3 regions of the Novosphingobium resinovorum genome follow, and region 2 is predicted to be linked to each of the others. Evidence: predicted binding sites of a transcription regulator. Region 2 holds the regulator's gene; each other region holds the start of a gene.
The links. Region 2 encodes LexA, which represses DNA repair genes until DNA is damaged. Its sites were predicted from a motif close to GTTCCNCNCTTGTTCT; they were not measured.
Positions count from the first base shown of each region.

Region 1 (3,273 bases), 990 kb from region 2:
ACGCCGGTTTTTGCACCATAGTGGCGGGTCGGTTACGGAAGAAGGGAAGACAAAGCAGGGGAGCATAGCCCCCTGCACCCCCGTTACCTGTCGTCGTCGTGCGTGCAGCAGCGCCGGGTGCGCATTGCCTTCGTGGATCATGCTGCCGCGGGCCATTTCGACATGAAAAGCGGCTTCGCCGCAGAAAGCGCATGACTGTGAACGATTCTCTGCGTGAGCACTGCAAGCGCTTCAGTCGTATATTCAGAGGATGACCAAGATCGAACAATCCCTCGCCCTGCCCTTGCGGCGCCTGACCAATCCCATCCAACTGAGCATCGGCGCCGCCGTGACAGTAGCCGGTACCATCCTGGCCCTGTCCCACCTCTAATCCGCAGAGCCAAGGCAACTGCAAGGCACAAGGCCGACAGTCCCGGGAGCGCGAGGGTGTTAACCCTCGCATTCATACTTCAATCTCTTCCCGAAACAAAAAACCCCGACATTCCTGCCGGGGTTCGTTATCGGATCAGGCGTCGTCCTCGGAAGGTCCGACCATCATTTCCTCCGCCAGACCGTCGGTCTTGGTGCGGATCGCCTTTTCGAGGCGGTCGCAGACTTCGGGGTTGGTCTTGAGGTAGGTCTTGGCGTTTTCACGCCCCTGCCCGATGCGGATCGAATCGTAGCTGAACCACGCGCCCGACTTCTCGACGAGGCCGGCCTTGACGCCGAGGTCGAGGATTTCGCCGATCTTGGAGACGCCTTCGCCGTACATGATGTCGAATTCGACCTGCTTGAACGGCGGGGCGACCTTGTTCTTGACGATCTTGACGCGGGTAGCGTTGCCGACGACTTCGTCGCGGTCCTTGATCGCGCCGGTGCGGCGAATGTCGAGACGGACCGAGGCGTAGAACTTGAGCGCATTGCCGCCCGTGGTCGTTTCCGGGTTGCCGTACATGACGCCGATCTTCATGCGCAGCTGGTTGATGAAGATCACCATGCAGCGCGAGCGGCTGATCGAACCGGTCAGCTTGCGCAGCGACTGGCTCATCAGGCGAGCCTGGAGGCCGACGTGGCTGTCGCCCATCTCGCCTTCGATTTCGGCGCGGGGGACGAGGGCGGCGACCGAGTCGACCACCAGCACGTCGATCGCGTTCGAGCGCACCAGCGTGTCGACGATCTCCAGCGCCTGCTCACCGGTGTCGGGCTGCGAGACGATCAGTTCGTCGATGTTGACGCCCAGCTTCTTGGCATAGACCGGGTCGAGCGCGTGTTCGGCGTCGATGAAGGCGGCGGTGCCGCCGGTCTTCTGCGCTTCGGCGATGCAGTGCAGCGCGAGCGTGGTCTTGCCCGAGCTTTCCGGACCGTAGATCTCGATCACGCGGCCGCGCGGCAGGCCGCCGACGCCAAGTGCGATATCCAGACCGAGCGAGCCGGTGGAGATCGCTTCGACCTGCATGGTCTCCTTCGAGCCCAGCTTCATCGCGGAGCCCTTGCCGAACGCCTTGTCGATCTGTGCGAGCGCGGCTTCGAGCGCCTTCTGACGGTCCATGGAGTCCTTTTCCTTGCCTTCCTGGATCAGCTTGAGCTGAGCGGCCATATTACTTACCTCCTGCTACCTAGCTGACCGGAAAGGTCAACGTCACGAAGCGACCTGTACTCGCTTCGTTCCACCAGAACAAGATAGGAACTTCGGCAGATTTCCGTTTTTTAACGCGGGAATCAGCCCTTGGCGGTCTGCGCCAGAACTTCCCCGACTTTTTCGGAGAGCTGCTGGACCGAGAACGGCTTGGGCATGAACCAGGCGTTGGGGATGCCGATCTGCTTGCGCAGCTGCTCCTCCGCATAGCCCGACATGAACAGCACCGGCAGGTCGGGCGCGAAGCGGCGAATCTCGCGCGCCATGGCTGGACCGTCGAGCGTGGGCATGACGACGTCGGAGACGACGAGGTCGAACTGGCCGCCCTCCTCCACCAGTTCGAGGCCCTCTTCACCGTCGCGCGCGCAGGTGACCTGGTAGCCCTGCCGGGTGAGCGCGCGTTCGGCGACGATGCGCACCGGGTCCTCATCCTCGACCAGCAGGATCGAGCCGCCGCCCGCCCACTGCGTCGGCGGCGGGGTGGGGGCGACGATCGCCTTTTCAGGGAGACTGCCGGGGGTCGCATGGTGGACCGGGAGATAGACGGTGAAGCGCGTGCCGCCGCCTTTGCCATTTTGGCCCACGTCGGTCTCGGCAAAGATGAAGCCGCCCGACTGCTTGACGATGCCGTAGACGGTCGAGAGGCCGAGGCCGGTGCCCTTGCCCTGCTCCTTGGTGGTGAAGAACGGCTCGAAGATCTTGCCGAGGATTTCGGGCGGGATGCCGCCGCCGGTATCCTCGACGATGAGCGCGGTGTACTCGCCCGCCGGGATGATCTCGGACCGCATCGCGCGCACGTCGGTGGTGGTGATGCGGCGGGTCGCGAGCGTCAGCTTGCCCGCACCGTCGCCGCGCGATTGCATGGCGTCGCGGGCGTTGACGCACAAGTTGACGATGACCTGCTCGAGCTGCGTCGGGTCGGCGCGGACGGGGCCGAGATCGCGGTCGTGGGTGACGGCAAGCTGGATTTTCTCGCCGATCAGGCGGCGCAGCATCTGCGAGACGTCGGCGACGACGTCGGGCACCTGGATTACCTCGGGCCGGAGCGTCTGCTGGCGCGAGAAGGCGAGCAACTGGCGGGTCAGCGAGGCGGCGCGGTTGGAGTTGGCGCGGATCTGCTGGATGTCGTCATAGTCCGAATCGCCCGGCGTATGGCGCATCAGCATGAGGTCGCAGGTGCCGAGAATGGCGGTGAGCACGTTGTTGAAATCGTGCGCGACGCCGCCCGCAAGCTGGCCCACCGCCTGCATCTTGGTGGCCTGTGCGACCTGACGCTTGAGGCGCATTTCCTCAGAGGTATCGGTAAGCCCGAGCAACACGGCGGCATCGCCAAGGCCGCGCACGCCCGCGAGGCTGAGCGAGACGGGATCATCCGGCTGACTGGTAAGGCGTATCGCGAGGTCTCCCGCCGCAGCCGGGCCTTGCGCGAAGCGACGGATCGCTTCGGACAGCGCGCGCTTGTCATCCTTGACGACGAGGTCGGTCGGGTAGGTCGGCGGCTCCTGCCCTTCGTGGCCGGCCGCGCGCATGAAGGCCGGGTTGGCGAAGAGGAGGCGTCCGTCGCGGTCGGCCATGGCGAGGCCAAGCGGGAGCTGGCTGAGAAGTGCCTCCAGATGCGGCGCGGAGCCGGTGCCGCCGCCTCCGGTGCCGATGCCCTG
Region 1 covers NZ_CP017075.1:1,716,019-1,719,291, forward strand. The annotation lists gene recA (recombinase RecA) at 506-1,576, opposite strand; gene BES08_RS07950 (hybrid sensor histidine kinase/response regulator) at 1,699-3,273, opposite strand, start outside.
Region 1: the regulator LexA is predicted to act here: its motif matches at 1,652-1,667, upstream of recA (recombinase RecA).

Region 2 (3,273 bases):
CGCCGGGAATGCTCCGAAGGGTGACGTGCTTGGAACCGCGCGCATTGCTGGCATCATGGCGGCCAAGCGGACGGCCGATCTCATCCCCATGTGCCACCCGCTGCCGCTCGATGCCGTAAACCTCGACTTCGCTTTCGAGGATAATGCTATCCGCGTCATCGCGAAGGCTTCGCTGACCGGTCGCACCGGGGTAGAAATGGAAGCGATAACAGCAGCTTCTATCGCACTTGTCACAATTTACGACATGGCCAAAGCGCTCGACAAGGGCATGGTCATCGGAGACATCCGCCTGGTCGAGAAAATCGGCGGTAAATCAGGCCATTGGAAGATGGACGGATGGACTGAATGAACGGCTCCGCGCCGCTCTCTCTGGAGGAGGCACAAGCTCGCCTCCTCGCGCTCGTCACCCCGCTGTCGATAGAGCGTGTCGATATCGAAGGCGCGCTCGGCCGTTTCCTGGCTGAACCGCTGCACGCCAGACGCACGCAGCCCTCCGCAAATCTGTCAGCCATGGACGGCTACGCCGTCACGGCAGGCGACATGCGCGGCCCCTGGAGGATCGCCGGTGAAAGTGCCGCCGGGCATCCTTATGTCGGCCCGCTCTCGCAAGGAGAGGCAGTCCGAATTTCGACGGGCGCGATGCTGCCGCCCGACGCGGCGGCCGTCATAATCCAGGAAGACCTGACACGCGAGGGCGCGAACCTTATACTCTCGGGCGAGCCGCCCGCACCGGCGCACAAGCACATCCGCCATTGCGGGATGGATTTTGCCCAGGGCGTGGAAGTCCTGCCCGCTGGTCTGCACATCGCGCCCGCGCAGATGGCGCTGGCGATCGCGGCCGGCCATACGCACCTTCCCGTGCATCGCACACCGCGCCTGACCGTGATCGACAGCGGCGACGAACTCGCCTCCGATCCGGAGCGCTGTGCACCGCACCAGGTTCCCGCCAGCAACGGCGCGATGCTGACGGCCATGGCGCGTTCGCTGGGCGTGGATGCGCGGCGGATCGGCCCGGTGCCCGATACGATCAAGGCAATAACCTCCGCTTTCGAAGCATCCGCCGATGCCGACCTCATCGTAACGAGCGGCGGCGCTTCGGTCGGCGATCACGACCTCATTCGTCCGGCACTCGAAAGCTGGGGCGCGGGCATCGATTTCTGGCGTGTCGCGATCAAGCCCGGCAAACCAATCCTAGTCGCCACCCGCGACGTGGCAGGACGCCGTCAGATCGTGCTGGGCCTGCCGGGCAATCCGGTCTCCAGCTACGTCACCGCTTACCATTTCCTGCTCCCCGTCCTGCGCGCGATGCAGGGGGCTGCGCGCCCCTTGCCCATGCGGCTGACAGCCCGGCTGGCCATGCCGCTGCACCCAAGCGGCCGTCGCCGGGAATTCCTGCGCGGTTGGTGGGACGGAGAAAATGTGACGGTAAGCCCGCTGCAGGACAGCGGCGCCCTGTCGTCCCTGGCGGCAAGCAACGTGCTGGTCGATCGGTCGGCGCTGGCCGGTCCGGCACAGGCTGGTGAAGAAGTCCGGATATACTTGCTCCAGAACGGCGGTATTGCCTGAAGTATCGGCAATTGGTTGCTTGATTGTTCCCTCAATGTTCACTACCAGAACAAACGCGATCAGGGTTTGCCTGGTTCGGAGGTCACGAGAAGGCAGCGACATGTTGACGCGCAAGCAGCACGAATTGCTCCGGTTCATCCAGGTCCGGCTTGAGGAGACAGGCATCTCCCCCAGCTTCGAGGAGATGAAGGAGGCGCTCGACCTCAAGTCCAAGTCCGGTGTTCACCGACTGATTTCCGCACTGGAAGAACGCGGCTTCATCCGCCGCCTTCCCAACCGTGCACGTGCGCTCGAAGTCTTGCGCCAGGCCGATGACACGGGAAGCAAGGCCCTGCGTCCTTCTGCAGCGAACAGCAATGATGGATTGGCGCGTCCGCAGACGCCGCGTCGTTCCGTCGAAGCCGCCAACGACGTTATCGAGATCCCGCTGCACGGGCGTATTGCCGCAGGTGTGCCGATCGAGGCTCTCGAAGGACAGTCCATGTTGCCTGTCCCTGCCGCCCTGCTTGGCTCCGGCGAGCATTACGCGCTCGAGGTCTCCGGCGACTCGATGATCGAGGCGGGCATTCTGGATGGTGATTTCGCCCTCGTGAAGCGCACGAATGCCGCTCGCGACGGCGAGATCGTCGTTGCCCTGATCCGCGGGGAAGAGGCCACCCTCAAGTACCTTCGGCGCGAGGCGGGAATGGTGCGGTTGGATCCCGCAAATGCCGCTTACGAACCGCAGATTTACGGTGCGGACGAAGTGGAAGTCCAAGGCAAGCTCGCCGGCCTGCTTCGACGGTACAACTGACACGGCCACGCTGCGCCATGAAGGCCTTGGCGCAGCAGCAACCGGTAATTACTGCGATTTGCGCGGCGCAGGAGCATTCCTGTAACGGTGAACAGGCCGGGGACGCCACCAGCCGTGTTCACCTTGGGTCTGGGCTACCGTATCGATACGGGCCTTGCCCAGATATACCGCCAGCCCGCCAGTCTGCCCAAGCGATCCTCGATCGGCCTTGAACCAGCGCGGCTTGCAACTGCGCGGCAGCCAGCGATCCGATATGACGATGTCGCTGCGTTCGCATGCAGCGGCGAGCGACCGTTCCGCGACGGCATCGCGGCCCCGCGAAACCAGCACATGCCACGTGGTGCCGGAGCGTCTGACCGGCAAGGCGCAGAAATCACGGTTGCAGCGGGCACCCGGGAACTTGTCGAACGTGACCGGGTCTGCCTCGATCCCGGCGAATTCCATGAGATTGTCCCGGGCGTAGCCGCTTTCGCTGTTTCGAAGCAGGTAAAGCCGTTTCCCGCCATCTTCGACCAGCCCGACATGGCGACCATCTCCGGACACCAGCATGTCCGCCGCCGGTGCGGTCGCCAGCAAGAACACACCGACCGAGGCGATCGGTAGCCCGGCCCAGCGAATGCGGCCGCTCCAAAGGCCCATCCACAGACCTCCCGCGACGAAAAGCAGGAATGCCCAGGTGTCTGTACCGGGAAGCAGGTTCACAGCGCCCGGTCTCGACGCGAACCAGCGGGCCAGGCCGACCAGCAGGTCTATCGAGATTCCGGCGAGCCACCAGACCGGCCCGCCCAGCCCGGCGATATCGAGGACCAATGCACAAGCCAGCAAAGGCATCACGACAAAGGTAGACAGCGGAATTGCCGCCACGTTGGCCAGCGCTCCATACACTCCGGCGCGGTGGAAATGATACAGGCCGA
Region 2 covers NZ_CP017075.1:723,764-727,036, reverse strand. The annotation lists gene moaC (cyclic pyranopterin monophosphate synthase MoaC) at 1-349, shown strand, start outside; gene BES08_RS03220 (molybdopterin molybdotransferase MoeA) at 346-1,566, shown strand; gene lexA (transcriptional repressor LexA) at 1,667-2,359, shown strand; gene BES08_RS03210 (ComEC/Rec2 family competence protein) at 2,408-3,273, opposite strand, start outside.

Region 3 (3,273 bases), 600 kb from region 2:
TTGCCGCCGGCATTCTTCCACGACGTATAGCCCCTCAAGGAACGCGACCGGTGAAGTTTCGCAGCCGTTGACATAATCGACACGCAGCGCGGCTTCCGCAAATCCGACAAGCGCGCCGCGCTGATCGCGCGCCAGAAAGCCAATGAAAGGCTGTGGCTCCGCCATTAGCTGAACCAGGTCTTCGTGATGCTCCGCTTCCGAGCCATCTGGCCAGAGCGACGTGCGCAGAGCCGACCATTCAAGAAGATCAGCGTTGCTGCCCACTGTTATCCGTACGATCATGCCGCTCGGCCTCGGAAACTGGTCAGGGAAATTATGCATGGTGGCGGCGCCGGCAATAGCGTGATGCCGCCACCGTATTGCATCAGCCGTTGAGCTTGTCCTTGACCGCCTTGGCGACCGTGAAGGTCAGCTTCTTCGAAGCCTTGATGGTCATTGCCTCGCCGGTTGCGGGGTTGCGGCCTTCACGCTCAGGGCTGTCCTTAACCTTGAACTTGCCAAAGCCGTTGAGCGAGACCTCCTCACCCTTGGCCGCCGCGCTGCCGATAGCCTCGAAGACGGCGTCGACAATCTTGCGGGCGTCGGCTTTGGTAATGCCGTGATCGTTGGCGATGGCGTCGGCGAGATCGCTGTTGTTCATGAGAAGTTCGTCCTGTCGATGTCTATGGTTCGCAAAGCTACGTTGCTTTCGAGCTTCACGGCCTTCCACCATGGAACAGCCGAAACCGCGTTCAAAGTCGCATACTCACGCTGAACGCGCCTTAAGGCCGCTTTGTCCACAGCCTGTGGATATGTGAAACGCATCCGGTGCCCGAATTACCCGGATAACATCGCGCGCGGAACCATTCCCGGCCCGGTCTCTTGCATAACGCACACAAGGAGGATTCCCATGTTTGGCAAGGTCATCGGCGCAATCGCAGGAAACAAGGCCGCAAAGCACGTCCAGGGGGTGAGCGGCACTGGAGGAACTTTGCTCGGCTTTGCAGCGCCGATGGTGCTACGCCGCCTCGGCCCTCTCGGCCTCATCACCGCAGTTGCAGGCGGGTACGCTTACAAGCGCTACACTGATCGGCGGGCAGCAGAAAAGCAGAAAGTCGCGCGGCCCAGCGGATTTGCAGAGCCCACGCGGACACAGGCTTGATCCTATAGTGCAGCCGCAATCCGCCCGCTGCGCGCGTGTTGCGGGCAAGCTAAGGCGCGGGACGTCAAGATCGACTGTGCTTTAATTCATGTGGTTGTGGCTGAGCAGCTTGTGAGTGCCGGACACGGGGGGCTGGCGCTTAGCCGGTGAGCACGCTCTGTCTTATATCGCCGCGTCTCACGAACCAGTGGGAATCGCGAGCGAACGCGCCCATCAACAGCCCCCGAGCGCCTTCCCTTCCTTGAGGGCACTACTGAGCATAGCGGTTGTCCGGAAAATTCTTTCTCTTTTTCAGCCCGTTGCTTAGCGAGCAACTCGCCTTGTTCGCATAGGCCGACGCCTTGACGCAGCGGCAGTCAGAATAGAACATATAGCGAACAAATGAGTCGCTGTTGACCAATGATCCTGCAAACCGCCCTTCCCTCCCGGCTGCCTTCCGAGCACCTTGCCGCACTACGCGCCCAGATCGCGCAGGTGCAGGCAGCGCGCGGCCCGGTGCTGCCGTTCGGCCTGCCGCAAATCGACACACGCCTAGCCAGCGGCGGCCTCGATGGCGCTGCGCTTCACGAGATCGCCGGCGCCAGCGCCAGCTGGAGCGACGATGCTGCCGCCACCCTGTTTGCCGCGGGGCTCGCCGCGCGCTTTGCTGCCGTCCAGGGCATGACCGTGCTGTGGGCGCTTAGCCGCTTCGACCTGTATGCTCCGGGCCTCGAACAGGTCGGGCTCGGCCCTGGCAAGGTGCTTTATGCCCAGGGCAGGAAGGACTCCGAAGTCCTTGCACTGGCCGAAGATGCTTTGCGCGACGGATCGCTGGCCTGCGTCATCGCCGAGGTCAAAGCCGCCGACCAGACCGCTACCCGGCGCCTGCAGCTGGCTGCGTCCGACGGGCGAACCCCGATGCTTCTCTACCGGCGGCATCGTTCGCGCGAGCGCAGCCCGCTGGCTCAGCCCTCCGCTGCAATGACGCGCTGGAGCATCGCAGCGGCGCCTTCCACCGCGCTACCCCATGCGGGCATCGGCCGAGGGCAATGGACGATCGAACTTGTCCGCCAGCGCGGCGGCAATCCCTTTTCCCTTCTTGTCGAGGCCTGCGATGACCAGGGTTGCCTCGCTCTACCTGCCGCAGTTGCCGATCGAGCGACTACGCCGGTTGGAGCGTCCATCCGCGCCGCTTGACGCGGCCGCGCTGGTCCCGCGCTTTTCGCAAGCCATTGACGACGACCCCGGTGCCTGCTCGGTGCCGCGCGGCGGCGGATGGCGACCCGGCGCACGCTGGGCGCAAGGTGCGCTTGGCCTCGCCTCGGCGCAGGCCGATATCGACGCATTGCCGGCTCATCAGCGACCGACGATGCGCGAGATGGGGCGGCGCAGCGAAACCGCCGATCATCCCTTCAGGGCCATGGCTTGTGACGACGGTGGACCGGCCGGCAGGCCGTGGCCGGTGCACGCGGCGCATCGCGAGTCATATCTCCGGGCCAGGCCCCTGGTCCTCATCACGCGCAGCGGGCAACGCGACGTCGTGACCGCCGCCTGCCCGGTCGCGCTCGACCTTGGACTGCGTCCCGGCATGGCCGCCGCCCACGCACGCGCACTCCTAAGCGACCTCGACGTGCGCGGCGCGGACCGAACTGCAGACGCGGCCTGGCTCGACCGGCTGGCGCTTCACGCCGTCCGGCACTGGACACCAACCGCAAGTGCCTGCGATGCCGATGGCCTCTGGCTCGATCTCACCGGGACCACGCATCTGTTCGGCGGCGAGGATCGCTTCTGTCGCCGGGTTCTGCGTTTTTTGGATCGCCTGGGCTTTACCGCGCGCATCGCCATTGCCGCAACGCCGGGCGCCGCGCATGCGCTTGCCCGTTTCGCAGGCCACACCGTGATTATCCTGCCTCCACGCAGCGAGGCGCAGGCAATCGCCGACCTGCCCTTGGCCGCCCTGCGCCTGGCCGGCGACACTCTGGCAACGGCAGGCCGTTTCGGCCTGGAAAGCATCGGCGACCTCTATGCAATGCCGCGCGGCCCCCTAGCCAAGAGGCTTGGGCTGAAGGCCGTCGAGCGGCTCGACCAGGCGCGAGGCCTTGTTGCCGAGCCGATCGTTCCGGTGACTGCGTTCGAGGAGCCTCGCGCCGAGC
Region 3 covers NZ_CP017075.1:1,327,398-1,330,670, forward strand. The annotation lists gene aac(6') (aminoglycoside 6'-N-acetyltransferase) at 1-282, opposite strand, end outside; gene BES08_RS06155 (HU family DNA-binding protein) at 365-640, opposite strand; gene BES08_RS06160 (hypothetical protein) at 890-1,141, shown strand; gene BES08_RS06165 (ImuA family protein) at 1,541-2,317, shown strand; gene BES08_RS06170 (DUF6504 family protein) at 2,235-3,273, shown strand, end outside.
Region 3: the regulator LexA is predicted to act here: its motif matches at 1,505-1,520, upstream of BES08_RS06165 (ImuA family protein).